DNA from 2 places in the Pseudomonas sp. GW101-3H06 genome. Region 2 is predicted to be linked to the other one. Evidence: predicted binding sites of a transcription regulator. Region 2 holds the regulator's gene; the other holds the start of a gene.

Region 1 (16,210 bases), 4.1 Mb from region 2:
TCGTTTTCCACAGGTACGCGCCGTGTTGTGGGGGCATGTGCATCAGGAAATCGATCAATTGCGTAACAATGTGCGTCTGATCGCTTCGCCGTCGACCTGCATTCAGTTCGAACCGGGCAGCGAGGATTTCAAGGTCGGTGAGCAGGCACCGGGGTATCGCTGGCTGCGGTTGTTGCCGGACGGGCGGCTTGAAACCGGGGTGGAGCGGGTCGTCGGGTTCGATTTCACGGTGGATTACGGTTCTAACGGCTACTGATTCATTTGTCATTTTGTATGACCGAGTCGCGAAGGCGTCCGCCTTGGCGACACAAATTGCGCATGTATCCCCGATTCCCCCGACACCCTGTAAACTCCCTCCTTCTTTACCCGATGCACAGGGAGTTCAAATGTCCGGCTCGATCCTTTATATCCACGGCTTCAACAGCGCGCCTGCCTCAAAAAAGGCCACTCAGTTGAGCGAAGTGATGGAGCGACTGGGCTTGAGCGATCATCTGCGCGTGCCCGCTCTGCATCACCATCCCCGCGAGGCCATTGGCCAGCTGGAACAGGCGATTGCCGAGCTCGGTCGGCCATTGCTGGTCGGCAGCTCGCTCGGCGGCTACTATGCGACTCACCTGGCCGAGCGCCATGGCCTGAAAGCCTTGCTGATCAACCCTGCCGTCAGTCCGCACCGGATGTTCGACGGATTTCTGGGAACCCAGAAAAACCTGTATACCGATGAGGCCTGGGAACTGACCCACGACCACGTGACGGCCCTGGCCGAGCTGGAAGTGCCGGCACCGCAGGATCCGCATCGCTATCAGGTGTGGTTGCAGACCGGGGACGAAACGCTGGACTATCGCCTCGCCCAGCGGTACTACCGGGCCTGCGCCTTGCGTATCCAGGCCGGCGGCGATCATGGTTTCCAGGGGTTTGCCGAACAGTTGCCGGCGATGCTGAGCTTTGCCGGCATCGGCGCCGATGTGTATCAGGCGATTGATTTCGCGGCACTCTGATTTCATGGCGATAGTGCCCTTTTTGTACTGAACCTTTTTTACTGAACAGCTTTTCACTGAAGGACGACGAGACCCCATGGCCACTCCCAGCGCTAGCTCTTATAACGCCGACGCCATCGAAGTCCTCTCGGGCCTCGACCCGGTACGCAAACGCCCCGGCATGTACACCGACACCAGCCGGCCGAACCACCTCGCCCAGGAAGTCATCGACAACAGCGTCGACGAAGCCCTGGCTGGACATGCCAAATCGGTACAGGTCATCCTGCACGCCGATCACTCGCTGGAAGTCAGCGATGACGGCCGTGGCATGCCGGTGGATATTCACCCGGAAGAAGGCGTGTCGGGCGTCGAACTGATCCTCACCAAGCTTCATGCGGGCGGCAAGTTCTCCAACAAGAATTACCAGTTCTCCGGCGGTCTGCACGGGGTGGGTATTTCGGTGGTCAACGCCTTGTCGACCGAAGTCCGGGTGCGCGTAAAGCGTGACGGCAATGAGTACCAGATGACCTTCGCCGATGGCTTCAAGGCCAGTGAACTGGAAATCGTCGGTACCGTCGGCAAGCGCAACACCGGCACCAGCGTTTTCTTCGCCCCGGATCCGAAATACTTCGATTCACCGAAGTTTTCCATCAGCCGTCTCAAACACGTGCTCAAGGCCAAGGCCGTATTGTGCCCTGGCCTGTTGGTCAGCTTCGAAGACAAAGGCACCGGCGAGAAGGTCGAGTGGCATTACGAAGATGGCCTGCGTTCCTACCTGGTGGACGCGGTCAGCGAGTTCGAACGCCTGCCGGACGAGCCGTTCTGCGGTAGCCTGGCGGGTAACAAGGAAGCGGTGGACTGGGCCTTGCTGTGGCTGCCGGAAGGCGGCGACGCAGTGCAGGAAAGCTACGTCAACCTGATCCCGACCGCCCAGGGTGGCACCCATGTCAATGGCCTGCGTCAGGGCCTGCTCGACGCCATGCGCGAGTTCTGCGAATTCCGCAGCCTGTTGCCGCGCGGCGTGAAGCTGGCGCCGGAAGACGTCTGGGAGCGCGTCGCTTTCGTGCTGTCGATGAAGATGCAGGAACCGCAATTCTCCGGTCAGACCAAGGAGCGTCTATCGTCCCGCGAGGCGGCGGCGTTCGTTTCCGGTGTGGTCAAGGATGCCTTCAGCCTGTGGCTCAACGCCCACCCGGAAACCGGCCTGCTGCTGGCCGAACTGGCGATCAACAACGCCGGTCGTCGTCTGAAGGCCAGCAAGAAGGTCGAGCGCAAGCGCATCACCCAGGGGCCGGCGTTGCCGGGCAAGCTTGCCGATTGCGCCGGGCAGGACCCAATGCGTTCCGAACTGTTCCTGGTGGAAGGTGATTCCGCCGGTGGTTCGGCCAAGCAGGCGAGGGATAAAGAGTTCCAGGCGATCCTGCCGTTGCGCGGCAAGATCCTCAACACTTGGGAAGTCGACGGCAGCGAAGTGCTGGCCAGCCAGGAAGTGCACAACATCGCCGTGGCCATCGGCGTCGATCCGGGCGCGGCGGACATGAGCCAGCTGCGCTACGGCAAAATCTGCATCCTCGCTGACGCCGACTCCGACGGTCTGCACATCGCCACCTTGCTCTGTGCCTTGTTCGTCCAGCATTTCCGTGCACTGGTCGATGCCGGTCACGTGTATGTCGCCATGCCGCCGCTGTACCGCATCGACCTGGGCAAAGAGATTTATTACGCCCTGGACGAAGCCGAGCGCGACGGGATTCTCGATCGCCTGGTGGCCGAGAAGAAACGCGGCAAGCCACAGGTCACCCGATTCAAAGGCCTGGGTGAAATGAACCCGCCGCAATTGCGTGAAACCACCATGGACCCGAACACCCGGCGCCTGGTGCAACTGACGCTGGACGATTTCGAGGCAACTTCGGAAATCATGGACATGCTGCTGGCGAAAAAACGTGCCGGCGACCGTAAAACCTGGCTGGAGTCCAAGGGCAACCTGGCCGAGGTTCTGGGCTGATGCGTCTGGGCTTTGCCCTGGCGTGTGCGTTGCTGCTGACCTCGATCACGGTGTCTGCGGAGCCGAAACCGCAACTGCGTCTGTTGTCCGAGCATGCCATCGAAGGCATGCGCGGCGGCAACCTGTCCGGTCTGGCGCAATGTGGCCACGAGTTGTGGACGGTGTCTGATCGTGACGACGACCAGCTCTACCGCCTCGAAACCGGTGGCGACGTCTGGCAAGCTGAAGCGGTCGGCATCGGCGTTCCTCCGGTGCCCGACAACGGTTTGCCTTGGGGGTTGCGTTCACGTGCCTGGGTGGCGTCGTTCGTGCGCGGTGGTGACCTGGATTTCGAAGGCATCACCTGCGACAGTGCGGGCAACCGTTACGTGGTCAGCGAGTCACACGGGGCGGTATTGCAAGTTCCGCCAACGGGGCCGACGTCCTGGCTGAAGATTTCGCCGCTCATGGTTCGTGAAGCGCGGGCCAGTGGCATGCTGTTGCGCTTCAATGCGCTGTTCGAAGGCCTGGCGATCAGCCCCGAAGGTGACCAATTGTGGTTGGCCGCCGAGCGAGACAGTCGCGGGTTGTTGCTGATCAAGCGCAAGCAAAGCGTCTGGGACTGCGATGGCGGCTGCGTGCTGCTGAGCGAGGCCGGAAAAGAAATGCAACCAGCACAGTTTCCCCGAGCCCGGGCGTTGCCCCGGGATTTTGCCGATCTGTCTTTGTTCAACGGCAAGCTGTTTACCCTTGAGCGCAATGTGTTCGAGATTTGTCGCCGTGACGCCTTGACAGCGAAGGTCGAGCGCTGCTGGTCATATGCCGACGAGGCGCTGCAGGAACATCGCCGTTATCCGCAGGACTATGGTCTGGCGGAAGCGCTGGTCGTGGACGCCGAGGGTGCATGGATCGGTATCGACAACAACACCGGAAGCCGCGCCGATGGCGAGGTGCGGCCGATCGTCTGGCGCTTTGCCGCACCTGACGGTGGCTGGAGCGCCAGGCCGTGAGTCAGCAAACGCCAGGGAAACGTGCCGGACGGGTATTGATGGTGCTGGCCTGGTGCGCAGCGCTGTTTTTGGCGACGCGTTTTTTTGGCCAATGGGAAGAGCGGCAGCAAAATCCCAACGCCGTGATCAGCTCGCAGCAGGGCGACGGCTTTGTCGAAGTGAAACTGATCGGCAATGCCCAAGGGCATTTTGTCGCCAGCGGCCAGATCAACGGTCAGCCGGTGGACTTCATGCTCGACACCGGGGCGACCGATGTAGCGATTCCGGCACAGCTGGCCAAGCGCTTGAAGCTTGAAGAAGGTTTCGGTGTGACCTTGAGCACGGCCAATGGGCTGAGCCAGGGCTATCGCACCCGTATCGAACGCCTGCAACTGGGCGACATCGTGCTGCGGGACGTCCGCGCCCTGGTGGCGCCGGGCCTGCATGGCGATCAGGTGCTGCTCGGCATGAGCGCGCTGAACAAACTTGAATTTACCCAGCGCGGTGGCACCATGCTGCTGCGCCAGACAACGAACCGATGAGGCCCGCATGAGCGACATCCTTGCAGACAGCTTAGATGGCGTAGAACGCCGATCGCTGGCTGACTTCACCGAAAATGCCTACCTCAACTACTCCATGTACGTGATCATGGACCGTGCCTTGCCGCATATCGGCGATGGCTTGAAGCCCGTACAGCGGCGCATCATTTACGCCATGAGCGAGTTGGGGCTGGATGCCGACTCCAAGCACAAAAAATCGGCGCGTACTGTCGGTGACGTGCTCGGTAAGTTCCACCCCCACGGCGACTCAGCCTGCTACGAAGCCATGGTGCTGATGGCCCAGCCGTTCAGCTACCGCTACACGCTGGTGGACGGCCAGGGCAACTGGGGTGCGCCGGATGATCCCAAGTCCTTCGCTGCCATGCGATACACCGAGGCGCGGCTGTCGCGTTACTCCGAGGTGCTGCTCAGCGAATTGGGCCAGGGCACCGCGGATTGGGGGCCGAACTTCGACGGCACACTCGACGAGCCGCTGGTGTTGCCGGCACGTTTGCCGAACATTCTCCTCAACGGTACCACTGGTATCGCCGTGGGCATGGCCACCGACGTACCCCCGCACAACCTGCGCGAAGTCGCCAGCGCCTGTGTGCGGTTGCTCGATGAGCCCAAAGCCACGGTCGAACAGCTCTGCGAGCACATCCAGGGGCCGGACTACCCGACCGAGGCGGAAATCATCACGCCGCGCGCCGATTTGCTGAAAATCTACGAAACCGGTCGCGGTTCGGTGCGCATGCGCGCCGTTTATCACATCGAAGACGGCGACATCATTGTCACTGCGCTGCCGCATCAAGTATCCGGCGCCAAGGTGCTGGAGCAGATCGCCGCGATGATGCAGGCCAAACCGTCCAAGGCCCCGCAGATCGCGGACCTGCGTGACGAATCGGACCATGAAAACCCGTGCCGGATCGTGATCATTCCGGGCGCGCGCAAGAACTTTGACCACGATGCGTTGATGCAACACCTGTTCGCCAGCACGGAGTTGGAGTCGAGCTACCGGGTCAACGTCAACATCATCGGCCTGGACGGCAAGCCGCAGCTGAAAAACCTGCGGGCCTTGCTGGTCGAGTGGCTGGAATTCCGCGTGCAGACCGTGCGTCGCCGCCTGCAATTCCGCCTCGATAAAGTCGAGCGCCGCCTGCACCTGTTGGACGGTTTGCTGATTGCCTACCTCAACCTGGATGAAGTGATTCACATCATCCGCACCGAGGAGCACCCGCGGGCCAAGCTGATCGAGCGCTTCGCCCTGAGTGAAATCCAGGCCGATTACATCCTCGACACTCGGTTGCGTCAGTTGGCACGCCTGGAAGAGATGAAGCTGCGCGCCGAGCAAGACGAACTGCTCAAGGAGCAGGCCAAGCTGCAAGCCTTGCTCAGCAGTGAAGCCAAGCTGAAGAAACTGGTGCGCACCGAGTTGATCAAGGACGCCGAAACCTACGGCGACGACCGTCGGTCGCCGATCGTCGAGCGCGCTGAAGCCAAGGCTCTGACCGAGCACGATCTGCTGCCCAACGAGAAAGTCACCGTCGTGCTGTCGGAAAAAGGCTGGGTTCGCTCCGCCAAGGGCCATGAGATCGATGCCACGGGGCTTTCCTACAAGGCTGGAGATGGCTTCAAGGCCCTGGCGACCGGGCGTTCCAACCAGTTTGCGGTATTCATCGACTCCACGGGGCGCAGTTACTCGGTGGCGGCGCATACGCTGCCATCGGCGCGTGGTCAGGGCGAGCCGCTGACCGGTCGTCTGACGCCACCGCCGGGGGCGAGCTTCGAATGCGTGCTGATGCCGGAAGATGATGCGTTGTACGTCATCGCGTCCGACGCCGGTTACGGTTTCGTGGTCAAGGGTGAAGACCTGCAGGCCAAGAACAAGGCGGGCAAGGCGCTCTTGAGCCTGCCGAACAACGCCAAGGTGATCCTGCCGCGTCCGGTGGCCGATCGTGAACAGAACTGGCTGGCTTCGGTGACCACCGAAGGTCGCTTGCTGATCTTCAAGATCAGCGATCTGCCACAATTAGGTAAGGGCAAAGGCAACAAGATCATCGGGATTTCCGGTGAGCGTGTAGCCAGTCGCGAAGAATATGTCACGGACATCGCCGTCATACCGGATGGCGCCACCTTGGTGCTTCAGGCCGGAAAACGTACCTTGTCACTGAAAGCGGACGACCTCGAACACTACAAGGGTGAGCGCGGGCGTCGTGGTAACAAGCTGCCACGTGGCTTTCAGCGGGTAGATGCGCTGCTCGTCGAAAACCTCAATTAAGCGTCCTAGAGCGTCCGATCTACGATTTAACGCGTAGATCGGCGCTTTGGCGCTGGAGTCGGAACGCATATTCACGGATGATATGGCCTTTCAAGCGCCGGCGTGGCCGAGCGTTCTTCATATTTATTGAGTATTTTCACTGTGATCAGCCTTGTGGCGATCACCTGGATGGGACGATGACTGCTCTGCGCCTTCCTTTTATTTTGATGCTCGCTGGCGTTCTTGGCCTGGCGGGTTGCAGCGTTCACCAGCCGGTGTCGTTGTATCAACTGGACAGCGGAAGTCCGGTTCAGCCTGCGCAAAGCGCGGGCATGGCAGTATTGCTGGGCCCGGTAACCGTTGCTGACTACCTTCAGCGTGAAACCCTGTTGCAGCGTCAGCCAGATGGCAGCCTGCAAGCCTCGGCCGACGGTCGTTGGGCCGGTAGCCTGTCTTCGGACATCGATCAGCTGTTGTTGCGTCAGGTCGCCGGTCACCTGGACAGCCAGCGCGTGGTGTTGGCACCGGCAACCGTTGGCTTCACACCGGATGTTCAAGTACTGCTGACCATCACGCGTCTGGATTCGGGTGAAAAACAACCCGCAATCCTCGATGCGCAATGGCGCCTGATCGACCGCCGTGGTCAGGTGCGCGACAACCGCATCATTCATCTGCAGGAGCAACACGCTGGCACCACGGCCGCTCAGGTTCAGGCTCAGGGTGTGCTGTTGCAGAAACTCGCCGAACAGCTGTCAGTGGCGCTCAAGCCACTGGCCAATCAACCGCCAATCGCCGAAGCGCCTAAAAAGCCGGCAGCCAAGCCTGTGGCGCCTGCGGCGGAAGCGGAAAAGCAGCCAAAGATTCCGATGGCAGCACCGATTCGTACGGATATGGAAGTGTTCCGCTTCTAAGTCCACACCGATTCAACACAAGGCCCGCATTGATGCGGGCCTTGTTGTTTCAGCTGGCTGGAGACGCCTTGCGCCTGTCCCGGCCCCTTCGCGAGCAGGCTCGCTCCCACAGTGGGTTTTCAGTGATCACACCCTTTGTGGGCAGCCTGGATCAAATGTGGGAGCGAGCCTGCTCGCGAAGGCGCCGTTACAGGCAATAAAAAGCCCGCAGACGATCACTCGTGTGCGGGCTTTTTCATTTCGAGGCTATCACGCCCGACGCTCATGCATCCGCGCCAGCTGTCGCTCCAGCATCGACGGATAAGGCTCCATCAGGCGCTCCACGCAGCACGCGCCTTCCGGGCTGGCAATCGGCCGGATGCGTGCGCGCTGGCGGATCAGGGCATCGTCACTGATCTTTCGCTCCACCAGCAGCAGGTTGCGGCTGTGCTGCGAGAGGGCCAGGGCGTCCTGGGCGGGGTCGGTCAGCAGCAGGTCGATCTGGCTCAGGCCGAACAGCTCGTCGCCCAGGGTCAGGCCCAGCTGCAATTGCAGGGTGATGCCGCTGTCGGCGACTTCGATCTGTAACTGATGGCCCAGCGCGCGCAACAGCTCACCACAGCAAATGGCGTTGGTCAGGTAGTCGTCGCCGCTGTCTTCGGTGTGGAACAGCATCAGCGTGCTGCCATCGTTCAGGGTATGCAGTTCGCTCTGGTAGAGCGAGGCAGCCTGGTCAAGGCAGTCGCGGTAGCGTTTGAGCAGTTCTTCCAGGCGCGTACGTGGCAGGCGACGCAGTTGCTCCTGGGAGCCCAGCTGAACAGCCAGCACCGCGCTGTGCTGTGGCACGTTGGAAATCACGGGTTTGGCCAGCGGTTTCAAGGCGCTGTCCGGCGCATCATCGAGCAGGTCGGCGAATGCATCTTCATCATCGTCTTCGACGGTGTTGGCGGTGCGCCGTGGTGCAGCCTTCAGCGCAGTCACCGGACGGCTTTCATCAAAGCTTGGATCACGCAGGTTACGCACTTCGAAGCCCGGTTCGGCATCGTCATAGTCGTTGTCGTCGAACTCGGGTTCCGGCGCGGGCTCGGGTTCGGCAGGTTCCGGCGCGAAGTTGGCGTGCAGCTGGCGCGCCAGGTCGCCGATCTCGTCCTGGCGTTCGGTGGCCGGGGTGTGCTCGTCAATGTTGCGCAGCCATACCCGCAATTGCAGGAGTGGTGTGGAGAGGTGTCGGCCCAGGCGCAGGCTCAAAGCCAGGGACAAAGCCAGCAGGATGGCGCTCAAAATGCCCATGCTCTGCAGGCTGATGGTCATCGGCTGTTGGAATTGATCCATGTCCAGGCTGATGCGCAATTGTCCGGCGGTCACGTCCTGGAAGGTGATCTTGCTCTGATAAATGCCTTCGGCCTCGCCCAGCAGACCGTGCTTGGGACGCTGGCCGGCCTCGGCAAGGATGCGGTTATCCATGCTATAGATGGCGGCGTGGGCCACCAGCTTGTTCTTGGTCAGGTTGTTGAGCAGCACGTTGAGGCTGAGGATGTCGTTGGACACCAACAGCTCGGTGGCCGAAGTGGCTGTCTGCGTGGTCAGGCTTTCACCCAGCGCATCCGCCTGCTCATGCATGGCCTGTTTGAACTGCAAACCCATCACGCAGGCGTAGATCACCAGGGCCAGGGCGACCAGGATCACGTTATGGCTGGCGATGCGCAATGCAATCGGTACACGGCGGTGGCGCAGTGCACGGAAGATCAGCAGAAAGAAGTTGTCGGTTTTTACTGGCGTGGGCCGGTTCACTTGAGCTCGGCTCTTTTGTCCGTGAAGTTGACGCGCAGTATAGCGACAGGCCCTAGACCGGCAAAGCGCTCACGGTGCCCGATGGTCACTGAATGTGGGTAGAATGCGGTTTTTTTCCACCTGCGGGGGTGCGCCTTGCGCGAAATCGTCCTGATAAACATCACGGGAGTCGACCGTCCGGGTCTGACTGCGGCCATTACCGGCGTTCTGGCCCAAGGTGGTGTGAACATTCTCGACATCGGTCAGGCGGTGATCCACGACACCCTGTCGTTCGGCATCCTGGTTGAAATTCCTGACACCGAACAAGGCAAGTCGGTACTCAAGGACATTCTGTTCAAGGGCTATGAACTTGATCAACAGGTGCGTTTCACGCCGGTGTCCGAAGAGGATTACCAGCAATGGGTAGGCAACCAGGGCAAAAAACGCCACATCGTGACGCTTTTGACTCGTAAAGTGACCGCCGGGCAATTGCAGGCTGTCAGTTCGATCACCGCCAAATATGGCCTGAACATCGACCATATCGATCGTCTGTCCGGGCGCATGCCGCTGGACACTCCGGCCGACAAGGGCAAGGGCTGCATCGAGTTTTCCGTGCGCGGCGAAGCGGCCGATCCGCAAGCGTTGCGGGCAGAATTCCTCAGCGTGGCCCAGGAGCTGAACGTCGACATCGCCTTTCAGGAAGATTCCCTGTTCCGCCGTAACCGCCGTCTGGCGGTGTTCGACATGGACTCGACCCTGATCGAAGCCGAAGTCATCGACGAATTGGCCAAGGCGGCCGGTGTAGGTGACAAGGTGTCAGAAATTACCGAGCGGGCAATGGCGGGTGAGCTGGATTTCCGCGCCAGCTTCAAAGAGCGCCTGGCGTTGCTCAAAGGCCTGGATGTCGGCGTTCTGGATTCGATCGGTGCCTCGCTGCGCCTGACCGAAGGTGCTGAAACCCTGTTCGCCGAACTCAAGCGTCTGGGCTACAAGACGGCCATTCTGTCGGGCGGCTTCACCTACTTCGCCAAGCAATTGCAGGCCAAGCTGGGTATTGATTATGTGTTCGCCAACGAACTGGAAGTGGTCGACGGCAAGGTGACCGGCGTGGCGGTCGAGCCGATTGTCGATGCGCAGCGCAAGGCTGATCTGCTCAAGGAGCTGGCGCACAAGGAAGGTTTGCGTCTGGAGCAGACCATTGCGGTCGGCGATGGAGCCAACGATCTGCCGATGCTGGCGATTGCCGGTTTGGGCGTGGCGTTCCGCGCCAAGCCACTGGTCAAACAGTCGGCCAAACAGGCGATTTCCACCCTTGGGCTGGATGGTGTGTTGTATCTGCTGGGCTTCCGCGATCGCGACGGGCAGCTCTGATGTGCTTGTAACCAGTGTGGGAGCGAGCAAGCCCGCTCCCACATTAGTACTTCACATGACTTGGGCTTTTGGTGAGCCCATACCCTGACCCATCTGCACCGGTGAGCCAGCGGCCAGTTCCTCAGCCCATTTCACCTGATCCGGCCCGAACAGCACGACAGCGGTCGAACCCAGCTTGAAGCGACCCAGTTCCGCGCCTTTTTCCAGGTGGATCGGTGCGCGGGCGGCTTCGTCGTAACGGAACGTTTTCAGCTCGCGCTTCGGCGGTGTAACCAGGCCGGCCCACACGGTTTCGATCGAAGCCACGATCATTGCACCCACCAGCACCACGGCCATCGGCCCGCGCTCGGTGTCGAAAATGCACGCCACACGCTCGTTGCGGGCGAACAGTTCCGGGACGTTTTCAGCGGTGGTCTGGTTGACCGAGAACAGGCGGCCCGGAATGTAGACCATCTCACGCAGGGTGCCGGCCAGCGGCATGTGCACACGATGGTAATCCTTCGGCGACAGGTAAATGGTGGCGAAATCACCCCCCATGAACGGCGCGGCGTTGGCTGCGTCGCCACCGAGCAATTCCAGCACGCTGAAGCTGTGCCCCTTGGCCTGGAACACGCGACCGTGTTCGATCGGGCCGAGCTGGCTGACCGCGCCGTCGGCCGGGCTGAGGATCGCGCCTGGCGTTTCGTCCAGTGGGCGGGCGCCGTCTTTCAACGCGCGGGTAAAGAATGCATTGAAGTGCTCGTAGGCGGTCAGGTCTTCGACCAGGGCCTCGGACATGTTCACCTGGTAACGCTGGGCGAACCAGGCGGTGAAGGCATTCTTGAACCAGCGCACGCGGCATTCGGCGATGCAGCCGGCCAGTCGCGAGAGCAGGTTGTGGGGTAGCAGGTACTGGCTGACGATAAACAGACGCTTGTTCATTAACTGTCCTTAAAAACCTTAATTCTCTACGGGGGTGTCGGGATGGTTGCCCCATTCGCCCCAAGAGCCGGCGTAGCCTTTGACCCGCGGATAACCGAGGGACTTGGCCACCAGATAGGTGAAGCCAGAGCGATGGTGGGTCTGGCAGTGGGTGATCACTTCTTTGTCTTTGCTGATCCCGAGTTGTTCAAGGATTTGCGGCATATCGGTGCGGATGCGCAGGTTGCGTGACCGATCCATGCCGGCGGTCCATTCGAAGTTCACGGCGCCCGGGATGTGTCCGCCCTTGGCTGCCAGGACTTTTTCGCCGGAGAATTCCAGTGGTCCGCGCGCGTCCCAGATCGCCAGGTCGGCAGCCCCCAGGCGGCTTTGCAGGTACTCACGGGTGGCAGTCGGCTCGTCGTGCAGGGTCAACGCAACCGGTCCACCAACGGCAGCCGGGATCTGGATCGACATGGGCATGCCTTCTGCCAGCCAGGCTGTCAGACCGCCGTCAATATAGTGGTATTTGCTGTGGCCAATGACATCCAGTAGCCAGATAAAACGCCCGGCCCAACCACCGCCTTCGTCGTCATAAACCACGTAGACCGCGTCGGGGTTGTGCCCCAGCTCACCGAACAGGGCTTCGAGTGCCGCTTGCGGCGGCATCAGTCCTGGTGCCGGCGCCTGACCGAGTTGCGTGCGTTTAGGGTCGACGAACCGTGCGCCGGGAATATGCCCTTCGGCGTAGCGGGCACTGCTGGTCAGGTCCACCAGGATCAGTTCGCGGGCGTCGAGGCGAGGGAGCAAGTCGCTCGGTTCGATCACCAGCGGCAAGCCAGAGAAGTCAGGCATGTGAGGTCTCCAGGGCACAAAAGGGGGGATTGTAACGCAGCGTCATTTGCCGCGCTGACTAAAGCTGTGCAGTGCTTTTTCGATGCACTGTGCGGTTTTGCCGAAGGCTTGCACGGTGATCTCCGAAAACGGCCCGCCGCCCTGGTCCGCCACGATAATCATGATCACCCGGCCATTGTTGACAAGCGAGCGCAGCAGCAGATGTTCGCCGCGGAACTGCGAACGCAGGCTATTAGGCAGCAGGGCGGAAAATTGCGCGTTGTTGTCCGGTGTCAGACGCACTTGGGCCTGCTGCGCGAGCAAACGCTGCAGTACGGTGCTCTGGTTGACCGCGAAATTCATACCGGCAACTTCCTTCGGCAACCCGGCAATCTGGTGAACCCGAAGATTGGCATGGGTGCGGTCGGCCATCAGGATCATTACCCGACGCATGCCGCTTGCGACTAAAGCGTCACGGGCGGCAGTGGTCAAGTGCATGGCGTTGGTAAAGCGGCTCGGCTCGAACAGCAGCTCGGCACATTGTTTGCGCCACTGCACCAGGTCTTCGGTGGTGGGTGCCGGTGCTGGCAGCAGCCCGGCGTGGACACGGTTCGTGCCCAACGGCCAGATCAGCGCAACGGCGGGGTGCCAGAGGTCGGGCATGGCGTGGTGGCGTGCACTATTGGCCGCCTGCTGATGCAATTGCTGTTGGACTTCGCCCATCGGCAATTGCAGGTAAAGGCTGGTCAGGTACTGCCAACGCTCACTGTGCGGGCTGTCCCAGGCCTGTTGTGCCGAGAGCGCCAGGCCGTTGGCCAGCAACACCGTGTTGGCCGGTTGATTGAGCCAGCGGCGCAGCGTCGGGTCGTCGTCGAGGCGGTTCTGCTGGCGCAACGGATGCTCGTTGTCGCGGGCAATGCGCAAGACTTTCACCAGTTCCCGCTGCTCGGTGAGCAGCAGCCGATAGCCTTGCTGTACCCAGATCGGCAGACGCCAGATATCTACGAGGGCCAGGCCGATTTCCAGCAGGCGCACGCCAAACAGTTGCTTCTCGACTTTGCGCGCCGACTCGCGTTTGTGGATGACCCGCAGCTCCCATTCTTCGAGTAATTGCGGATGCGTCAGCGCCAATGGCCACAGTGGCGACAGAAACAGCAGGCTGCCCCAATGGATGTCCTGCCAGAGTCGCGCCAGGCGGCTGGCAAAAAAACCGTTGGCCTGTTGGGTGGCGTGCAGGCTGATCATCTGCAGCTGACGCAGGGCTTTCGGAATCTCGGCCATGGGCTCTGCGGGCAAGCGCTCGAGTAATTCTTCGGTGCGCTTTAGGCCGAGGCGATTGATCGCGACTTCAAGGCTTTCCGCAGGCTCGGTCATGCTGCCATGAGTGTGGCGATTGGCATGACGAATGACACTCAATGCCAGGGCCGGGCTGCCTTGCATCAATTCGGCAATGTCGCGCAGCGAGCTGCGACTGTCGCGGATCGCCCGACAGACAAGGTCGTGACTGTCTTGCGGAACCGGCAGGCGCACGCCATCGAGAAGCTTGACCCAGCCTTCGAGCGTGGTCGGTTTTGCAGGCGGGACGTTCGTTTCGTTAGCCATGTCTGGAGGCGATCATCGTCAACATTACCTGGGCCCGGAGTGGGTCAAATTGGCTTTTCGCCTGAACTGGCTATAGTCTGGCGCAGTTTTGCCGATAAGTAGAAGAAGAGATTTTTTAACTTCCGAATATGACCTTGAACCCGACTCAGTAAGTGCTCTCCTACCTATGGCTAAAATAATCGGCATCATCGTCGTATTCGCGAGCGTGCTCGGCGGATACGTGCTCTCCCACGGCAAAATTGCCGCCCTGATCCAGCCCTTCGAAGTGATGATTATCGGTGGTGCGGCCCTCGGTGCATTCCTGCAGGCCAACCCGGGTCATATGGCGATGCACGTTCTCAAGAAAGCCTTGGGAATGTTCAGTTCGCGTTTCACTCACGCTTTCTATCTGGAAGTGCTGGGGCTGATCTACGAGATCCTCAACAAGAGTCGCCGCGAAGGCATGATGGCGATCGAAGGCGATATCGAAGATCCGGCCGCGAGCCCGATCTTCGCCAAGTACCCTACGGTCCTCAAGGATGAGCGCATGACAGCGTTTGTCTGCGATTACCTGCGCATCATGTCTTCCGGCAACATGGCTCCCCACGAACTTGAGAACCTGTTCGACATGGAGCTCGCCAGCCTCAAGGAAGATCTGGACCACCCCTCCCACGCAGTGAACGGCATTGCCGACGCCATGCCGGGTTTCGGTATCGTCGCGGCGGTACTGGGTATCGTGGTGACCATGGCTTCGCTGGGTGAAAGTGACCAGAAAATGATTGGCCTGCACGTGGGTGCGGCACTGGTCGGCACCTTCTTCGGTATTCTCGCGGCCTACGGTTTCTTCGGTCCCCTGGCGCATGCCCTGGGTCACGATGCCAAGGAAGAACTGAACGTCTACGAAGCCATCAAGGCCTCGCTGGTCGCTTCGGCTTCCGGCATGCCGCCATCGCTGGCAGTAGAATTCGGGCGCAAGGTTCTGTACCCGGCGCACCGCCCTAGCTTCGCCGAGCTGGAACAAGCGGTTCGCGGCAGATAAGTCATGGAAAATAACCAGCCGATTATCATCAAGCGCGTCAAACGCTATGCCGGCGGGCATCACGGTGGCTCATGGAAAATCGCGTTCGCCGACTTCGCCACGGCGATGATGGCGTTCTTCCTGGTGTTGTGGCTGTTGTCCACTGCTACGCCGGAACAAAAGCTTGCCATCGCCGGTTACTTCAAAGACCCGATCGGCTTCACTGAAAGCGGCACGCCCTACATCATCGATTTGGGCGGCACGCCAGAGTTGGCGCCGGAAAACACCCTCAATCCCGAGGTGAAGTCCCAGCCGCAGCCGGACAAGGTGACTGTCGACGCCGAGCAGGTTGAAGGCATGGCAGAGATGGTGGAGAAGGAACGTCTCGAATTGTTACTGCAAGAATTGCAGAACAAGGTCGAAGAGAATCCGCAGTTGCAGAAGTTCAAAGAGCAGATCATGTTCGAGATCACCACGGACGGACTGCGCATCCAGATCGTGGATGCTGAGAACCGGCCGATGTTCGACTCTGGCAGTGCTCGCCTGAAGCCGTATTTCGAAGACATCCTGCTGGCCATGGCCGACACCATCAAGGCGGTGCCGAACAAGATCAGCATCAGTGGCCACACCGACGCCAAGCCGTACAGCGGTCAGGGTGATTTCGGTAACTGGGAGCTATCGGCCAACCGAGCCAACGCCGCTCGCCGTGCGCTGGTCGCGGGCAGCTATCCGGATCAGCAAGTGGCGCGAGTGGTCGGTTATGCCTCGTCGGTTTTGTTTGACCGCGAACATCCGTTCAACCCGGTCAACCGCCGTATCGACATCGTGGTGCTGACCAAGAAAGCCCAGCGTGCCATTGAAGGTTCGCAAGGGGCAGAACCGGCTCCCGAGCCAACGCAAGGGCAGGGCGGTCCGGGTGAAGTGCCAACCGACCCGAACGCGTTGCCGGCGGATAAGGAGCCGTTGCCGGCTCACGAGCTTCGTGAGCGGCTGAATCTGTTTGATGATCCGGCGCCGAAACCGGGTGAAGCACCCAGGCAGTGACCCATGAAAAAGCCGACAGTGATGTCGGCTTTTTTGTGCCTGTAAGAATGAATTTAAGTCCG
Region 2 (16,210 bases):
TCGCCCATGAACCGCTGGACCGCGCCATCACCCACAGCTTGCAAGTGGTCGGCTGGAGCACCCTGTGGATGGCCTGCGGGCTGATCATCATCGCCGCCGTCGACGTGCCGATCCAGCTCTGGGAAAGCATCAAGAAACTGAAAATGACCAAGCAGGAAGTGCGTGACGAGCACAAGGACCAGGAAGGCCGGCCAGAGGTCAAACAACGGATTCGCCAGCTGCAACGGGAAATGTCCCAGCGACGAATGATGGCGGCCATCCCCGATGCCGACGTGGTCATCACCAACCCGACCCACTACGCCGTGGCCCTGAAGTACGACGCGGACAAGAGCGGCGCGCCGATGCTGATCGCCAAGGGCAGCGACTTCCTGGCGCTGAAGATTCGTGAAATTGCGGCGGCCAACGAGATTCTATTGTTGGAGTCGCCGGCGCTGGCGCGGTCGATTTATTACTCCACGGAGTTGGAGCAGGAGATTCCGGGTGGGTTGTATCTCGCTGTTGCTCAAGTGTTGGCGTATGTCTATCAGATTCGCCAGTACAAGGCGGGCAAGGGCAAGCGGCCGGATCCGTTGAAGGATGATTTGCCGATTCCGCCGGATTTGCGGCGCGATTCCTGACCAGTTAGCCAACTCACACAAAACCTGTGGGAGCGAGCCTGCTCGCGAAGAGGCCATCCCAGCCAACAGAGATGTCGACTGATGCACCGCCTTCGCTAGCAGGCTCGCTCTCACATGAATTGTGCCTGACTCGAATCCTTAACCAGCCTTGCGGATCAATGTTATCCAGCGCCCGATTCACCGCAAGCTCACTCAGCATGATGATCTGCGAAATCGCCAGCATTGTGTTGCGCAGAGAACCTTTCAGACATCCCGCAAAATTATCGGCCACGATTCTGGCGGAGGCCAACGACTCACAGGCGTGGGCCAGCAGGCTTTCAGTGTCGATATCGGGTGCGATCACGAACATCGTGCTGGGTTTTCGCTCAATGGCGTTTATACGGGTGGACAGTTTGATGTACTCCTCAAGGGCGCGGTCGGCGGCTTCATGGAGTTTTTGCGTATCGATTGAGGTGTCTGGGGAAGTGTCTTCGGCTTCCGGCGGACTGGGCGTTACTTTGAACATATATGAAACTCCAAGTCAGAAAAGGGGAGCCAACACCTTCGCTACCAAACGAAGTGGTGGTGGCCATACGCGGGTTGGTAGACCGGTGACTTGGAGAACCGGCGCGCCCGAAGGCGCCCTGCGCATGGCCACCATAAAGACACAGGCCGCAAAGGCCTGATTCAGGTGTGCTACGCACTAAGTCTACCGGGCTACCAAACCCGATCGCTGTTTTTCAGCGACCGGGAAACGATAGAGCCCGGCACTCAGGCGCACAAGCCGGCGGATTCTGGCGTAGTCGTAGGCTGCTGCGCAAGGATGTGTAGGTTCTTTAGGTGTTTGGAGATATAGATTAAACATGATCGTTTAAATCAATAGGTCAGTGCCTTCAGTTGCCCTCGAATAGGTGAGGGAAGCGATTTCTAAGTGCTGGATTGCGGATTTCAGTGTCGTTGCCATACCGTATTATTTGGTTTGCCGCTCTGGTTGGAAGTATTCCAGGTTGCTCCCCATTCATTGCTGAGGCATATCCTTCGTTCTGTGCATGGAATTGTGTTCTATCTAAATTGTGACTATTCGGGTTTCGAAAATGCACATCATTTATGTAGTTGTCGAGGTTGATGTCGCCGATTGATTTATCGATTTCGCTTATTAGCTTGCCTGAAGCCTGGGAAGAGTTTGCTAGCTTTTGTAAGTCCCGTCCTTTCGCTGAGCTAAAACTGAGCTGTTTTAATGTTGGTGAGTTTATCCTGTATGTTTTTATGCCTGTGCTATCCATGTACATCGTAGTCGTGCCGTCGTTAATTGAGTAACTGATGAATGTTTTTGTTTGTTGTATCGAATACTTTATCTGGACCATTCTTTGCTCGAGGTAATACTTTTCGTTTTTTTATTCCTGAAGCTATTTTCGGGGGGGGCCGACTCCGCTTTAATGTGTTCTTCAAAATTTTCGCTGCAGCTATGCTAGCTGCGCTATGGCCACTTGGGTCTGATAGAGATACTGGATTTCCTAAGCAATATGCATAATGGTTCAGGCCTCCTCTACCAAGTGGACTCCAATTGTCCGGACTGACGAAGCGCATCAGCACCGGATTAAACGGTCGATACCCATTCCCCAAAAGATAATACCCGGTCACTGGATCCGGTTGTTCACCGTTGAAACCAAGCAGGCTTAGTAATCCGTTTAAAATCTGATGGTGGCCATAAGGGGAATAGGCGATTGGCTCTGGTGCTTGATTGGCCTTAAGTGTCTGCAGCACCGAGCGCTGTTGGTCGGTGACCAGTAGCGTGGTGTCGCATCTATTACCGTTGTCCTGCTGTTGAGCCAGCAACTGGTCGCCATGCTGGACAATCGAGTAACGCATCGCGCCCTGTATCTCGGTAGCCAGGCGGCTTTTGCAGTAGAAGCGCTGGTGCTCTGGCTCGTTCGGGAGTGTATTGGCGATGAGCCGGTCCAGGGCGTCATAGTGATATTGGCAGAGCAGGGTGACGGGCAGCGATGGCATGCGTGAGTGCTCCGAAGGTTCGAAGTGCTGGCGCTCAGTATCGGCGATGTTGCGTGGGGCGGGAACTAGCAGAACTGATAGGTTCGGTCGCGGCACAATCTCCTGAATCACTCAATACCTGTGGCGAGGGATTTGATTCGATTACTTGGTTTACCGCATAAGCAGTTCCGACCTCTTCGCGAGCAGGCTCGCCCCCACAGGGTGTGTGTCGAACGCTGGATTCACGGTTCGCCTCGATCATATTGTGGGAGCGAGCCTGCTCGCGAAGAGGCCAGAGCAGGCAATACAGATTTCCTCTGACAACCCCCTCTATTTCAACCCCCCGCAAAAGTTGGAAAGCTTCTTGCAGTAGCCGCCCTGCGCCCGCTTCAGGCGTCAAAAGTTTGCTTTAAAGGCACGGGGATTACCGGTGGATCGCTCTCAGTTACTCAGCAGTACACGCACGCACATGGCAGACCTCAGTCGAGGCAATCTGGGCGTGCCGCTGTTGTTGCTGGTCATGTTGGCGATGATGATGTTGCCGATGCCGCCGTTCCTGCTCGACGTGTTTTTCACCTTCAACATTGCCCTGTCGATTGTCGTGCTGCTGGTCTGCGTCTACGCCTTGCGGCCGCTGGATTTCGCGGTGTTCCCGACCATCCTGCTGGTGGCGACGCTGTTGCGACTGGCGCTGAACGTGGCCTCCACGCGGGTGGTGATGCTCCACGGCCAGGATGGTCACGCCGCCGCCGGTAAGGTGATCCAGGCTTTCGGCGAGGTGGTGATCGGCGGCAACTACGTGGTCGGTATCGTGGTGTTCGCGATTCTGATGATCATCAACTTCGTCGTGGTCACCAAGGGTGCCGGGCGGATTTCCGAGGTGAGCGCGCGTTTCACCCTCGATGCGATGCCCGGCAAGCAAATGGCGATCGACGCTGACCTCAACGCCGGCCTGATCGACCAGGCCCAGGCCAAGGCCCGTCGTTCGGAAGTGGCGCAGGAAGCCGAGTTCTACGGCTCCATGGACGGTGCCAGCAAGTTCGTGCGCGGTGACGCCATCGCCGGTTTGCTGATTCTGTTCATCAACCTGATCGGCGGCATGGCGGTCGGTATCTTCCAGCACAACATGACGTTCGCCGATGCCGGCAAGGTTTACGCGCTGTTGACCATCGGTGACGGTTTGGTGGCGCAATTGCCATCACTGCTGTTGTCCACCGCGGCGGCGATCATGGTGACCCGTGCTTCCGGTTCGGAAGACATGGGCAAGCAGATCAATCGCCAGATGTTCGCCTCGCCCAGGGCCCTGGCCGTGTCGGCGGGTTTGATGGCCGTGATGGGCCTGGTGCCCGGCATGCCGCATTTTTCCTTCCTGAGCATGGCTGCCCTGGCGGCGGGTGGTGCGTATCTGTTCTGGCGCAAGCAGAACATCGTCAAGGTCCAGGCTTTGCAAGAGGTCAAGCGTCAACAGGAGCTGCTGCCATCGCCGGCCCGCGCCCAGGAAACCAAGGAGCTGGGCTGGGATGATGTGACACCGATCGACATGATCGGCCTGGAAGTGGGTTATCGCCTGATTCCGCTGGTGGACCGCAATCAGGGTGGGCAATTGCTGGCGCGGATCAAGGGTGTGCGCAAGAAGCTGTCCCAGGACCTGGGTTTCCTGATGCCGACCGTGCATATCCGCGACAACCTCGACCTGGCGCCGAGTGCCTATCGCCTGACCCTGATGGGGGTGATCCTGGCGGAAGCGGAGATCTACCCGGACCGCGAACTGGCGATCAACCCCGGGCAGGTCTACGGCTCGCTCAACGGCATCACCGCCAAAGATCCGGCTTTCGGGCTGGAGGCGGTGTGGATCGAAATCAGCCAGCGTGCCCAGGCGCAATCGCTGGGCTACACCGTGGTCGATGCCAGTACCGTGGTGGCGACTCACTTGAACCAGATTCTGTACAAGCACTCCAGCGAGCTGATCGGTCACGAGGAAGTGCAGCAGCTCATGCAATTGCTGGCGAAAAACTCGCCGAAACTGGCCGAAGAACTGGTGCCGGGCGTGCTGTCGCTGTCGCAATTGCTCAAGGTCCTGCAGGCGCTGCTGGCCGAGCAGGTGCCGGTGCGCGATATTCGCAGCATTGCCGAAGCCATCGCCAACAACGCGTCCAAGAGTCAAGATACTGCCGCATTGGTGGCCGCGGTGCGCGTCGGCGTTTCCCGCGCTATCGTCCAAAGCATTGTAGGCACTGACTCCGAGCTGCCAGTTATAACGCTGGAGCCAAGGTTGGAACAAATATTGCTCAATAGTCTGCAGAAGGCAGGACAAGGCTCGGAAGAGGGCGTTTTGCTGGAGCCAAGCATGGCTGAGAAGCTGCAACGTTCGTTGATCGATGCGGCACAGCGCCAGGAGATGCAAGGTCAGCCGGTGATTCTGCTGGTAGCCGGCCCGGTTCGCGCGATGCTCTCGCGGTTTGGCCGACTGGCAGTGCCGGGTTTGCACGTTCTGGCGTACCAGGAAATTCCTGACAACAAGCAAGTGACCATCGTTGCGACAGTAGGGCCCAACGGCTGAGGTAGTGGGTTATGCAAGTTAAGCGTTTTTTCGCCGCCGATATGCGTCAGGCCATGAAACTGGTTCGTGATGAGCTGGGTGCCGATGCCGCCATCATTGGCAACCGCCGCATCGCCGGTGGGGTCGAGCTGACGGCTGCCCTGGATTACAAGCTGTCGGCGCTGGCGCCGCGTGTTCCGAACATGGAACTTGAAGACGAGCTGCGCAAGACCCAGTCGCGGATCGTCACCGCCCAGGCCGAATTGAGCCTGCGCAGCGAGGGTGAGAGCGACAACGCGACCAATCGCCAGTTGTTCGCCGGCCTGCCGCTCACGGCCGCCGAGCCACTGATCGAACCCACCTACGCCGAGCCCCGTCGCCCGGCGCCGGCACCTGTTGCTGCGCCTGCGGTCGATCAGCGTGTGTTCGACTCGATGCGGTTCGAACTCAACGGCCTGCGTGAGCTACTTGAAGTTCAACTGGGCTCCCTGGCCTGGAATCAGCTGCAAGGCAGCCGCCCGGACCAGGCTAACCTCTGGCGCCGCTTGCAGCGCATCGGCCTGTCCGGCCCGTTGTCGCGGGACTTGTTGGCGCTGATCACCGATATCGAAGAACCCCGCCAGGCCTGGCGCATGTTGCTGGCCCACTTGGCGCGGATGATTGCCACACCGGAAGTCGAACCGCTGGAAGAGGGTGGTGTGATTGCCATGGTCGGCCCTGCCGGCATGGGCAAGACCACCACCCTGGCCAAGCTGGCTGCCCGTTACGTGCTCAAATACGGCGCGCAAAACATCGCGCTGGTGAGCATGGACAGCTATCGTATTGGTGCCCAGGAGCAACTCAAGACCCTGGGCCGGATTCTCAACGTGTCGGTAACTCACGTCGATCCGGGGCAATCGCTGGTGCAGGCGCTGGATCCATTGTTGCGCAAACGCGTCGTGCTGATCGATACCGCCGGCCTGCAAGCCAGCGATCCGGCGCTGCGCATGCAGCTCGAAAGCCTGGCCGGGCGTGGCATCAAGTCAAAAAATTACCTGGTCCTGGCAACCACCAGCCAGAAACAGGTTCTAACGGCCGCTTATCACAGTTACAAGCGCTGCGGGCTCGCTGGCTGCATCCTGACTAAACTGGATGAAACGGCGAGTCTGGGCGAGGTGTTGAGCCTTGCCATCAGCCATGAGTTGCCGGTGGCGTACCTGACCGATGGGCCGCGGATTCCGGATGATTTGCATCTGCCGCGTCGTCATCAACTGGTCAGTCGCGCCGTGAGCGTGCAAATGCAGGAAGAGCCCAGCGAAGAAGCCATGGCTGACATGTTCGCTGATATCTACCACAGCCCGACCAAGCAGGTAGGCTGAGGTGACAATGAATCGTTTTTGTACCTACATCGATGGTCTGCCATGCATTGTTCCAGTTGCGAACGCGCAGCCAGTAATGTGGCCTCCGTCTATGCAAGACAAGGTAAAGAAATAACATGGGCAGCATGCATCCCGTACAGGTGATCGCGGTGACCGGCGGCAAAGGTGGCGTCGGGAAAACTAACGTGTCAGTGAACTTGTCCCTGGCTTTGGCTGAGCTTGGCCGGCGCGTCATGCTGCTGGACGCCGATCTGGGGCTGGCGAACGTCGACGTTCTGCTGGGTCTGACACCCAAGCGTACTCTGGCTGATGTGATTGAAGGCCGTTGCGAGCTGCGTGACGTCCTGTTGCAGGGGCCAGGCGGCATCCGCATCGTTCCGGCCGCGTCCGGGACCCAGAGCATGGTGCATTTGAGCCCGGCGCAACACGCCGGCCTGATCCAGGCGTTCAGCGACATCGGCGACAATCTCGACGTGCTGGTGATCGACACCGCTGCGGGTATCGGTGACTCGGTAGTCAGTTTTGTGCGCGCCGCGCAGGAAGTGTTGCTGGTGGTCTGCGACGAGCCAACCTCGATCACCGACGCCTACGCATTGATCAAATTGCTTAACCGCGATTACGGCATGAATCGTTTCCGCGTCCTGGCCAACATGGCGCAGAGCCCGCAGGAAGGTCGCAACCTGTTCGCCAAGTTGACCAAGGTCACCGACCGCTTCCTCGACGTCGCCCTGCAATACGTTGGCGCCGTGCCGTACGACGAAAGCGTGCGCAAGGCCGTGCAGAAACAACGTGCGGTCTATGAAGCGTTCCCGCGTTCCAAGTGCTCGCTGGCGTTCAAGGCCATCGCACAGAAGGTCGATACCTGGCCGCTGCCCGCCAACCCGCGCGGGCACCTGGAGTTTTTCGTCGAGCGCCTCGTGCAACAAACGGCAGGACCTGTGCTATGACAGCCAGCGGTTACAACCTCTACAAGAAGTCGGCGCGTGACGCGCAGTACGAGCTGATCGAGCGTTACGCGCCACTGGTCAAACGCATTGCCTATCACCTGCTGGCACGTCTGCCGGCCAGCGTCCAGGTCGAAGACCTTATCCAGGCCGGGATGATCGGCCTGCTTGAAGTGTCGACCAAATACGACGCCAGCAAAGGCGCGAGTTTCGAGACGTACGCGGGCATCCGCATCCGCGGCGCCATGCTCGATGAAGTACGCAAGGGGGACTGGGCACCACGTTCGGTCCACCGCAATACCCGGATGGTCAGCGACGCCATTCGCTCGATTGAAGCTAAAACCGGTCGTGACGCTAAAGATCACGAAGTTGCGGCCGAACTCCAATTGAGTCTCGACGATTATTACGGGATTTTGAACGACACCCTGGGCAGCCGCTTGTTCAGCTTCGACGATCTGTTGCAGGACGGCGAACACGAAGGGCTGCATGAGGATGGCGCGAGTGCTCATCTTGAACCGTCACGCGATCTGGAAGATGAACGCTTCCAGGCGGCGCTGGCGGACGCGATTGCCAATTTGCCGGAGCGTGAGCGACTGGTGTTGGCGCTGTACTACGACGAAGAGCTGAATCTCAAGGAAATCGGTGAGGTCCTGGGGGTCAGCGAATCTCGGGTCAGCCAGTTACACAGCCAGTGCGCGGCCCGTTTGCGGGGGCGTTTGGGAGAGTGGCGAGCGCGCTGAAGGCAGTGTGGGGGCACTGCGACGTGGCTGGTGGGGTGATGAACCGCGCCGGTCTCGATCCGCTGTACTCCAGACAGTCATCGAGTGCTTTGCCAGATTGATTGAAATGGCGCGTCCAGGTGCTGGGCGCGTTTTAGTCTGCTTGGAGGTCGAATTGGACAAGAACATGAAAATCCTCATCGTTGATGACTTCTCAACGATGCGGCGGATCATAAAAAACCTGTTGCGTGACCTTGGGTTCACCAACACGGTCGAGGCCGACGATGGCACTACCGCCATTCCGGTACTCAACAGCGGGAGCATCGACTTTCTGGTAACGGACTGGAACATGCCAGGCATGACCGGTATCGATCTGCTGCGCCACGTGCGTGCCGATGAAAAGCTCAAGCACCTGCCGGTGCTGATGGTGACCGCTGAAGCCAAGCGCGAACAGATCATCGAAGCGGCCCAGGCCGGTGTAAACGGCTATGTGGTCAAACCCTTCACGGCCCAGGCGTTGAAAGAAAAAATCGAGAAGATTTTCGAACGCATCGGTTGAACTGCGCCACGGGGGAGCTATGGGGCATAACGAATCTTCGCAGGGTGATTTTGAATCGACCCTGAAAAAACACGCCGTCGAACTGGTCGCGAGCCTTGAAAAGGGCAAGTTCGGCGATGCTGTGCAATTGATCCATGAGCTCAACCAGACCCGTGACCGCGGCCTGTATCAGGAAGTGGGCAAGCTGACCCGCGAGCTGCATAGCGCGATCGTCAATTTCCAGATTGACCCGCACATGCCGCAAGCCGAGGAAGTGTCGCAGATCACGGATGCGACCGAGCGCCTGTCCTATGTGGTCAAGCTGACCGAGGCGGCGGCCAACCGCACCATGGACCTGGTGGAAACCGCCACGCCGGTGGTCAACCGCCTGAGCGATGAAGCCCAGGCCTTGAGTACCGACTGGGGACGGTTCATGCGTCGTGAAGTCGGGGCTGAAGAGTTCCGCGAACTGGCGCGGCGGGTCGACGGTTTCCTGGCGCGCAGCGCCGAAGACGGCCGCGCGGTGTCGAGCAACCTCAACGACATCCTGCTTGCCCAGGATTACCAGGACCTCACCGGTCAAGTGATCAAGCGCGTGACCCAACTGGTCACCGAAGTTGAAAGCAACCTGCTCAAGCTCGTACTCATGGCCAGTCAGGTGGACCGCTTTGCGGGCATCGAACATGACCGTGAGGCGATGCTTGCCGAAAAAGATCCACAAAAACATCTCTCTCAGGGTGAAGGTCCGCAGATTCATGCCGATAAAAGAGAAGACGTTGTGTCCGGTCAGGACGATGTGGACGATTTGCTATCCAGCCTGGGATTTTAGAATTTTAGTTTTCTAGAGTTTTGGAGTTTTAGGTTTTTTGGGTTTTTAGACCTGTTAGGAGCACACCATTAATGAGCTTCGGCGCCGATGAAGAGATCCTTCAGGATTTCCTGGTTGAGGCCGGCGAGATTCTAGAGCAACTGTCAGAGCAACTGGTCGAGCTGGAAAGCCGGCCAGATGATGCGGACTTGCTCAATGCAATTTTTCGCGGTTTTCACACTGTAAAAGGGGGCGCCGGCTTCCTCCAGCTCAACGAGCTGGTGGAGTGCTGTCACATCGCCGAAAACGTGTTCGACATCCTGCGCAAGGGCGAACGTCGCGTCGACTCGGAATTGATGGACGTGGTTCTCGAAGCACTGGACGCGGTGAACAGCATGTTCAGCGAAGTCCGCGAGCGCAGCCCGATCACGGCTGCCACGCCTGAATTGCTCGCGGCCCTGGCTCGTCTGGCCGAGCCGCAAACGGCTGACGAGGTCGCACCGGCACCTGTTGCCGACGTGGTTGAAGAGCCTGTCGCTGAAAGCGAATCGGGCGATATTACCGACAATGAATTTGAACAACTGCTGGACTCGCTGAACGCCGTCAAGGCTCAGGCCGAGGCGCCGGCGGCTGCTCCGGCACCGGCCAGCGACGGCGCTGCCAGTGACGAAATCACCGATGCCGAGTTCGAGTCGTTGCTCGACCAGTTGCACGGTAAAGGCCAGTTTGCCGTTGATGCGGTGGTGGCGCCTGCCGCGCCTGCCGCGCCGCAAGCGCCGAAAGCCGCCGGTGACAGCTCCGATATTACGGATGACGAATTCGAAGCACTGCTCGACCAGTTGCACGGCAAGGGCAACTTTGCGGTGGATGCGCTGGAATCGGCCATTGCTTCGGTACCGACCCCTGCAGTGCCAGCCGCCGCTGCGGCCGGTAGCGACCTGATCACCGATCACGAATTCGAATCGCTGCTTGACGAATTGCACGGCAAAGGCAAGTTCACCGAAGTCGGCACTGCCTCTGGAACCGCTTCCGGCACCAGCGCACCGGTGGCGGCACCTGTCGCCAAGGCTGCGACACCGAAACCCGTGGCCAAGGCGCCAGAGCCGAAAGCCGAAGCTCCAGCGGCCGCTGCCGCTCCGACCCGCGCCCCGGCATCGGCGCCAGCGGAAAAACCGGCCAGCGAAGCCGAGACGACCGTGCGGGTCGATACCGCGCGTCTCGACGAAATCATGAACATGGTCGGCGAACTGGTGCTGGTGCGTAACCGCCTGGTCCGTCTTGGCGCCAACAGCGCCGATGAAGCCATGTCCAAGGCCGTGTCGAACCTCGACGTGGTCACGGCCGACTTGCAGACCGCGGTCATGAAGACCCGGATGCAGCCGATCAAGAAAGTCTTCGGGCGCTTCCCGCGCCTGGTTCGCGACCTGGCTCGCCAGCTCAAGAAAGAGATCAACCTGGAGCTGGTCGGCGAAGAAACCGACCTCGACAAGAACCTCGTTGAAGCCCTGGCCGACCCGCTGGTTCACTTGGTGCGCAACGCAGTCGATCACGGCATCGAGTCGCCGGAAGAACGCGAAGCTTCGGGCAAGGCCCGTGGCGGCAAGGTCATCCTGGCCGCGGAGCAGGAGGGTGACCACATCCTGCTGTCGATCTCCGATGACGGCAAAGGCATGGACCCGAACGTCCTGCGTTCCATCGCCGTGAAACGCGGTGTGATGGACAAGGATGCGGCCGACCGCCTGAGCGACACCGAGTGCTACAACCTGATTTTCGCCCCGGGCTTCTCGACCAAGACCGAGATCTCCGACGTATCGGGTCGTGGCGTGGGCATGGACGTGGTGAAAACCAAGATTTCCCAGCTCAACGGCTCGATCAACATCTACTCGGCCAAGGGGCAGGGTTCGAAGATCGTCATCAAGGTGCCGCTGACCCTGGCGATCATGCCGACGCTGATGGTCATGCTCGGCAACCAGGCGTTCGCGTTCCCGCTGGTGAACGTCAATGAGATCTTCCACCTCGACCTGTCGACCACCAACGTGGTGGATGGCCAGGAAGTGGTGATCGTGCGGGACAAGGCGCTGCCGTTGTTCTACCTCAAGCGCTGGCTGGTCAGCTCCGCCGCTCACGAAGAGCAGCGCGAAGGCCATGTGGTGATCCTTTCGGTGGGCACTCAGCGGATCGGCTTCGTCGTCGATCAACTGGTGGGCCAGGAAGAAGTGGTCATCAAGCCATTGGGCAAAATGCTCCAGGGAACCCCGGGCATGTCGGGCGCCACCATTACCGGTGACGGTCGCATTGCACTGATTCTCGATGTTCCGAGCATGCTCAAGCGTTACGCCACGCGGCGTATTTGATACTGGCGAAGCGGGGCGACTGATGGTCCCGCGGCGTCTAACGGAGTGTTTATGGCAGTCAAAGTCCTGGTGGTGGACGATTCGGGGTTTTTCCGCCGCCGCGTCTCGGAAATTCTTTCAGCGGATTCGAATATCCAGGTCGTTGGCACGGCGACCAACGGAAAAGAGGCGATCGATCAGGCACTGGCCCTCAAGCCGGACGTGATCACCATGGACTATGAGATGCCGATGATGGACGGCATCACGGCGGTGCGACACATCATGCAGCGCTGCCCGACTCCGGTCTTGATGTTTTCTTCGCTGACCCACGAAGGTGCCCGGGTGACCCTCGATGCGCTGGACGCCGGCGCGGTGGACTTCCTGCCAAAGAATTTCGAAGACATCTCGCGCAACCCCGAGAAGGTCAAGCAACTGCTGTGCGAGAAGATTCTGAGCATCTCGCGCAGTAACCGTCGCGTCAGTGCCTACAGTGCTCCGGCTCCGGCACCGGCAGCGGCAGCCACACCAGCGCCTGCGCCTGCGCCTTCCAGCCTCGGCAGTTATGGTGGCAGCGCACCTGCGCGTCCGGCTCCGACCCCGATCCCTGCACGCGCCCATGCGGCCACGCCGTCGTCGCCCGCGCCGAAACGCAAAGCCTACAAACTGGTGGCCATCGGTACCTCCACCGGTGGGCCGGTTGCCCTGCAGCGGGTGTTGACCCAGTTGCCGGCCAACTTCCCGGCACCGATCGTGTTGATCCAGCACATGCCTGCAGCATTCACCAAGGCTTTCGCGGAGCGTCTGGACAAGCTCTGCCGCATCAGCGTCAAGGAAGCCGAGGATGGCGACATCCTGCGTCCAGGCCTGGCGTTGCTGGCTCCGGGTGGCAAGCAAATGATGATCGACGGCCGTGGCGCGGTGAAAATCCTGCCGGGCGACGAGCGTTTGAACTACAAGCCGTGCGTGGATATCACTTTCGGTTCGGCGGCCAAGTCCTACGGTGACAAAGTTCTGGCAGTGGTATTGACCGGCATGGGCGCCGACGGTCGCGAAGGCGCGCGTCTGCTCAAGCAGGGCGGCAGTTCGATCTGGGCCCAGGATGAAGCCAGCTGCGTGATCTACGGCATGCCGATGGCCATCGTCAAAGCCGAGCTCGCCGACGCGGTGTACAGCCTGGACGACATCGGCAAGCACCTGGTCGAGGCCTGTATCTGATGGATGTTCTGAGCCTTATCGGCATCATTATGGCGTTCGTCGCCATCATCGGCGGCAACTACCTGGAGGGCGGACACCTCGGTGCGCTGGCCAACGGCCCGGCGGCACTGATCGTACTGGGCGGGACCATTGGTGCAGCATTGCTGCAATCACCGATGAGCGCTTTCAAGCGGGCCATGCAGATCCTGGCGTGGATTCTGTTCCCGCCACGCGTCGACCTGGCCGGTGGCATCGATCGTGTCGTCAACTGGAGCCTGACCGCGCGCAAGGAAGGCTTGCTCGGTCTGGAGGGCGTCGCCGACACCGAACCCGACAGCTATTCGCGCAAAGGCTTGCAACTGCTGGTGGACGGCGCCGAGCCGGAAGCCATCCGCAGCATTCTGGAAGTGGATTTCTATACCCAGGAAAGCCGCGATATCGAGGCCGCCAAAGTCTTCGAAAGCATGGGCGGCTACGCGCCGACCATCGGCATCATCGGTGCGGTGATGGGCCTGATTCACGTCATGGGCAACCTCGGTGATCCGTCGCAACTGGGTAACGGCATTGCCGTGGCCTTCGTCGCCACCATCTACGGCGTGGCCAGTGCCAACCTGGTGCTGCTGCCGATTGCCGCCAAACTCAAATCCGTTGCATTGCGCCAGTCGCGTTATCGCGAAATGTTGCTCGAAGGCATCCTGTCGATCGCCGAAGGTGAAAATCCGCGCTCCATTGAATTGAAGCTCCAGGGCTTCATGGATTGATGGGGGTAATGGACTATGGCTCGTCGTCGCCAACATGATGAACACGTCAACCACGAGCGCTGGCTGGTGTCCTACGCGGACTTCATCACCTTGCTCTTCGCGTTTTTCGTGGTGATGTATTCGATATCTTCGGTCAACGAAGGCAAGTACAAGGTCATTTCCCAAGCGCTGATCGGCGTCTTCAACGATGCCGACCGTTCGCTCCAGCCTATACCCATCGGTGAAGAACGCCCGAAGACCGTGACCCCGGCCAAGCCGCTGGTCAAGGATGCTGAACAAGTTGACGCCGGTATCGCCGGGGCCAGCGATCCGCTGAAAAGCATCGCCGACGACATCAGCGCAGCCTTTGGCGACTTGATCAAATCCAACCAGATGACCGTGCGCGGAAATGAGCTGTGGGTCGAGATTGAACTCAATTCCAGCCTGTTGTTCGGTAGCGGCGACGCCATGCCCAGCGACATGGCCTTCAATATCATCGACAAGGTCGCGGCCATTTTGAAGCCGTTTGACAACCCGATTCACGTCGAAGGTTTCACTGACGATCAACCCATACGTACCGCGCAGTACCCGACCAACTGGGAACTGTCGTCGGCCCGTTCGGCGAGCATCGTGCGCATGCTGGCGATGCAGGGGGTGAACCCCGGCCGTCTGGCGTCGGTGGGCTACGGCGAATTCCAGCCCGTGGCCAACAACGCGACGGTCGAGGGTCGGGCGCGCAACCGTCGTGTAGTGCTGGTGGTGTCACGCAATCTTGACGTGCGCCGCAGCCTGACCGGGACCGGAGCCGCTCATACCACACCGGATGCCGCTTTGAAGCGTGCTGGCACACAAACTGCACCGACCCCGGTCAAGTCGCCGGTACGAGAGAGCGCCGTCAATTCTCCGTCACCCGCATTAACACGTTGAGCTATTTCCCGGTCGATTCGACCGGGAGGAACCAAACCAAATGAGAGTCTGGGCAGTCGCCAATCAAAAGGGTGGTGTCGGTAAAACCACTTCCTCCATTGCTTTAGCCGGTTTGCTGGCCGAGGCGGGCAAGCGCGTGGTCGTGGTTGACCTTGACCCCCACGGCTCGATGACCAGTTATTTCGGCTACGACCCCGACAGCCTGGAACACAGCAACTACGACCTGTTCCTGCATAAGGGCAGCGTGCCGCAGGGTTTGCCCGGACAATTACTGCTGTCGACCAGCGACGAACGTATTTCCCTGCTGCCGTCGAGTACCGCCCTGGCCACCCTTGAACGCCAGTCGCCGGGCCAGAGTGGCCTGGGCCTGGTGATCGCCAAGAGCCTGGCGCAGTTGTGGCAAGACTTCGATTACGCGGTGATCGACAGCCCGCCGTTGCTCGGCGTGCTGATGGTCAATGCCTTGGCGGCGAGCCAGCAACTGGTGATCCCGGTGCAGACCGAACACCTGGCGGTCAAAGGCCTGGAGCGCATGATCAACACCCTGGCGATGATCAACCGCTCGCGCAAACAGGCCTTGCCGTTCACCATCGTGCCGACTCTGTTCGACCGGCGTACGCAAGCGTCCCTCGGCACGCTGCGGGTGTTGCGCGACAAGTTTCCGGAGGAAATCTGGCAGGGCTACATTCCCGTGGACACCCGCTTGCGTGATGCCAGTCGTGCCGGGCTGACGCCTTCGCAATTCGACGGCAAGAGCCGTGGCGTTCTTGCCTACCGTGCGCTGCTCAAGCATTTGCTGACGGCACAACTTGTGCCGCAGGTGGCCTGAAGATGAAACCCGTACCGCTCGCTCCTACAGGAGTGCGCCAATGAATCGTCCATTGAAGACCACTTCGCGCCCGCAACTGGCGTTGCAGTCCTACCTGGATAATCTGCTGCAGGAAGTCACCGAGGAATTCGCGCCAGAAATGGAAGCGCTGCCCGCCGTGGTTGAGGTTGAGGCTGCGCTGGACGAATTCCAGGCGGCAGTGCTCGAAGAGCAGGCGCGCGATGCGCAGAAAATCGTAGTTGCGACTGTCCCGGTTGCAGCACCGGTAGTGAAAACACCGGTTGCAGTGGTTGATGCGCCGACACCCGTTCTGGCGCCGGTCTCGACGATCGCCCCCTTGCTGCAAGCCTTGGTGTCACCGGCCGTCGAAGAGCAACAGGTTTTGGTTACTGCCCCGGTCGAAGTGCAACAGGTGCTGGTACCGCCCGTGGTCGATGTCCACCTGCCACCTGCCAACACACCGCCGCCGGTGGAAACCGACGGTCGTCCGGCGTGGGCAGCCGAGCCCTTCGAGTGCCTGTTGTTCGATGTTGCCGGGTTGACCCTGGCGGTGCCTCTGGTATGCCTGGGCTCGATCTACTCCCTGGCCGGCCACGAACTGACGCCGCTGTTCGGTCAGCCGGAGTGGTTCCTCGGCATCCTGCCGAGTCAGGCGGGCAACCTGAAGGTTCTGGACACTGCGCGATGGGTCATGCC

What was found. Region 2 encodes FliA, which starts transcription of late flagellar genes. Its sites were predicted from a motif close to CTAAAGTTTNNNNNNNNNNNGCCGNTAA; they were not measured.
Region 1: a site for FliA is predicted at 14,178-14,205, ahead of motA (flagellar motor stator protein MotA). Genes of this name have one in related genera too.

Annotation. Positions count from the first base shown of each region.
Region 1 is NZ_JBWKZO010000001.1:683,405-699,614, forward strand. It holds gene cpdA (3',5'-cyclic-AMP phosphodiesterase) at 1-256, shown strand, start outside; gene AC07ZE_RS03130 (YqiA/YcfP family alpha/beta fold hydrolase) at 387-995, shown strand; gene parE (DNA topoisomerase IV subunit B) at 1,072-2,976, shown strand; gene AC07ZE_RS03140 (esterase-like activity of phytase family protein) at 2,976-3,965, shown strand; gene AC07ZE_RS03145 (retropepsin-like aspartic protease family protein) at 3,962-4,486, shown strand; gene parC (DNA topoisomerase IV subunit A) at 4,494-6,761, shown strand; gene AC07ZE_RS03155 (PqiC family protein) at 6,938-7,651, shown strand; gene AC07ZE_RS03160 (AhpA/YtjB family protein) at 7,901-9,421, opposite strand; gene serB (phosphoserine phosphatase SerB) at 9,557-10,771, shown strand; gene asd (archaetidylserine decarboxylase) at 10,823-11,692, opposite strand; gene AC07ZE_RS03175 (rhodanese-like domain-containing protein) at 11,711-12,526, opposite strand; gene AC07ZE_RS03180 (HDOD domain-containing protein) at 12,569-14,107, opposite strand; gene motA (flagellar motor stator protein MotA) at 14,274-15,125, shown strand; gene motB (flagellar motor protein MotB) at 15,129-16,148, shown strand.
Region 2 is NZ_JBWKZO010000001.1:4,822,735-4,838,944, reverse strand. It holds gene flhB (flagellar biosynthesis protein FlhB) at 1-617, shown strand, start outside; partial or broken gene AC07ZE_RS22110 (DUF6124 family protein) at 769-1,122, opposite strand; gene AC07ZE_RS22105 (RHS repeat-associated core domain-containing protein) at 1,902-2,606, opposite strand; gene flhA (flagellar biosynthesis protein FlhA) at 3,016-5,145, shown strand; gene flhF (flagellar biosynthesis GTPase FlhF) at 5,157-6,482, shown strand; gene fleN (flagellar synthesis regulator FleN) at 6,599-7,429, shown strand; gene fliA (RNA polymerase sigma factor FliA) at 7,426-8,166, shown strand; gene AC07ZE_RS22080 (chemotaxis response regulator CheY) at 8,333-8,704, shown strand; gene AC07ZE_RS22075 (protein phosphatase CheZ) at 8,724-9,512, shown strand; gene AC07ZE_RS22070 (chemotaxis protein CheA) at 9,584-11,845, shown strand; gene AC07ZE_RS22065 (protein-glutamate methylesterase/protein-glutamine glutaminase) at 11,897-13,039, shown strand; gene AC07ZE_RS22060 (flagellar motor protein) at 13,039-13,779, shown strand; gene motD (flagellar motor protein MotD) at 13,795-14,685, shown strand; gene AC07ZE_RS22050 (ParA family protein) at 14,726-15,514, shown strand; gene AC07ZE_RS22045 (CheW domain-containing protein) at 15,555-16,210, shown strand, end outside.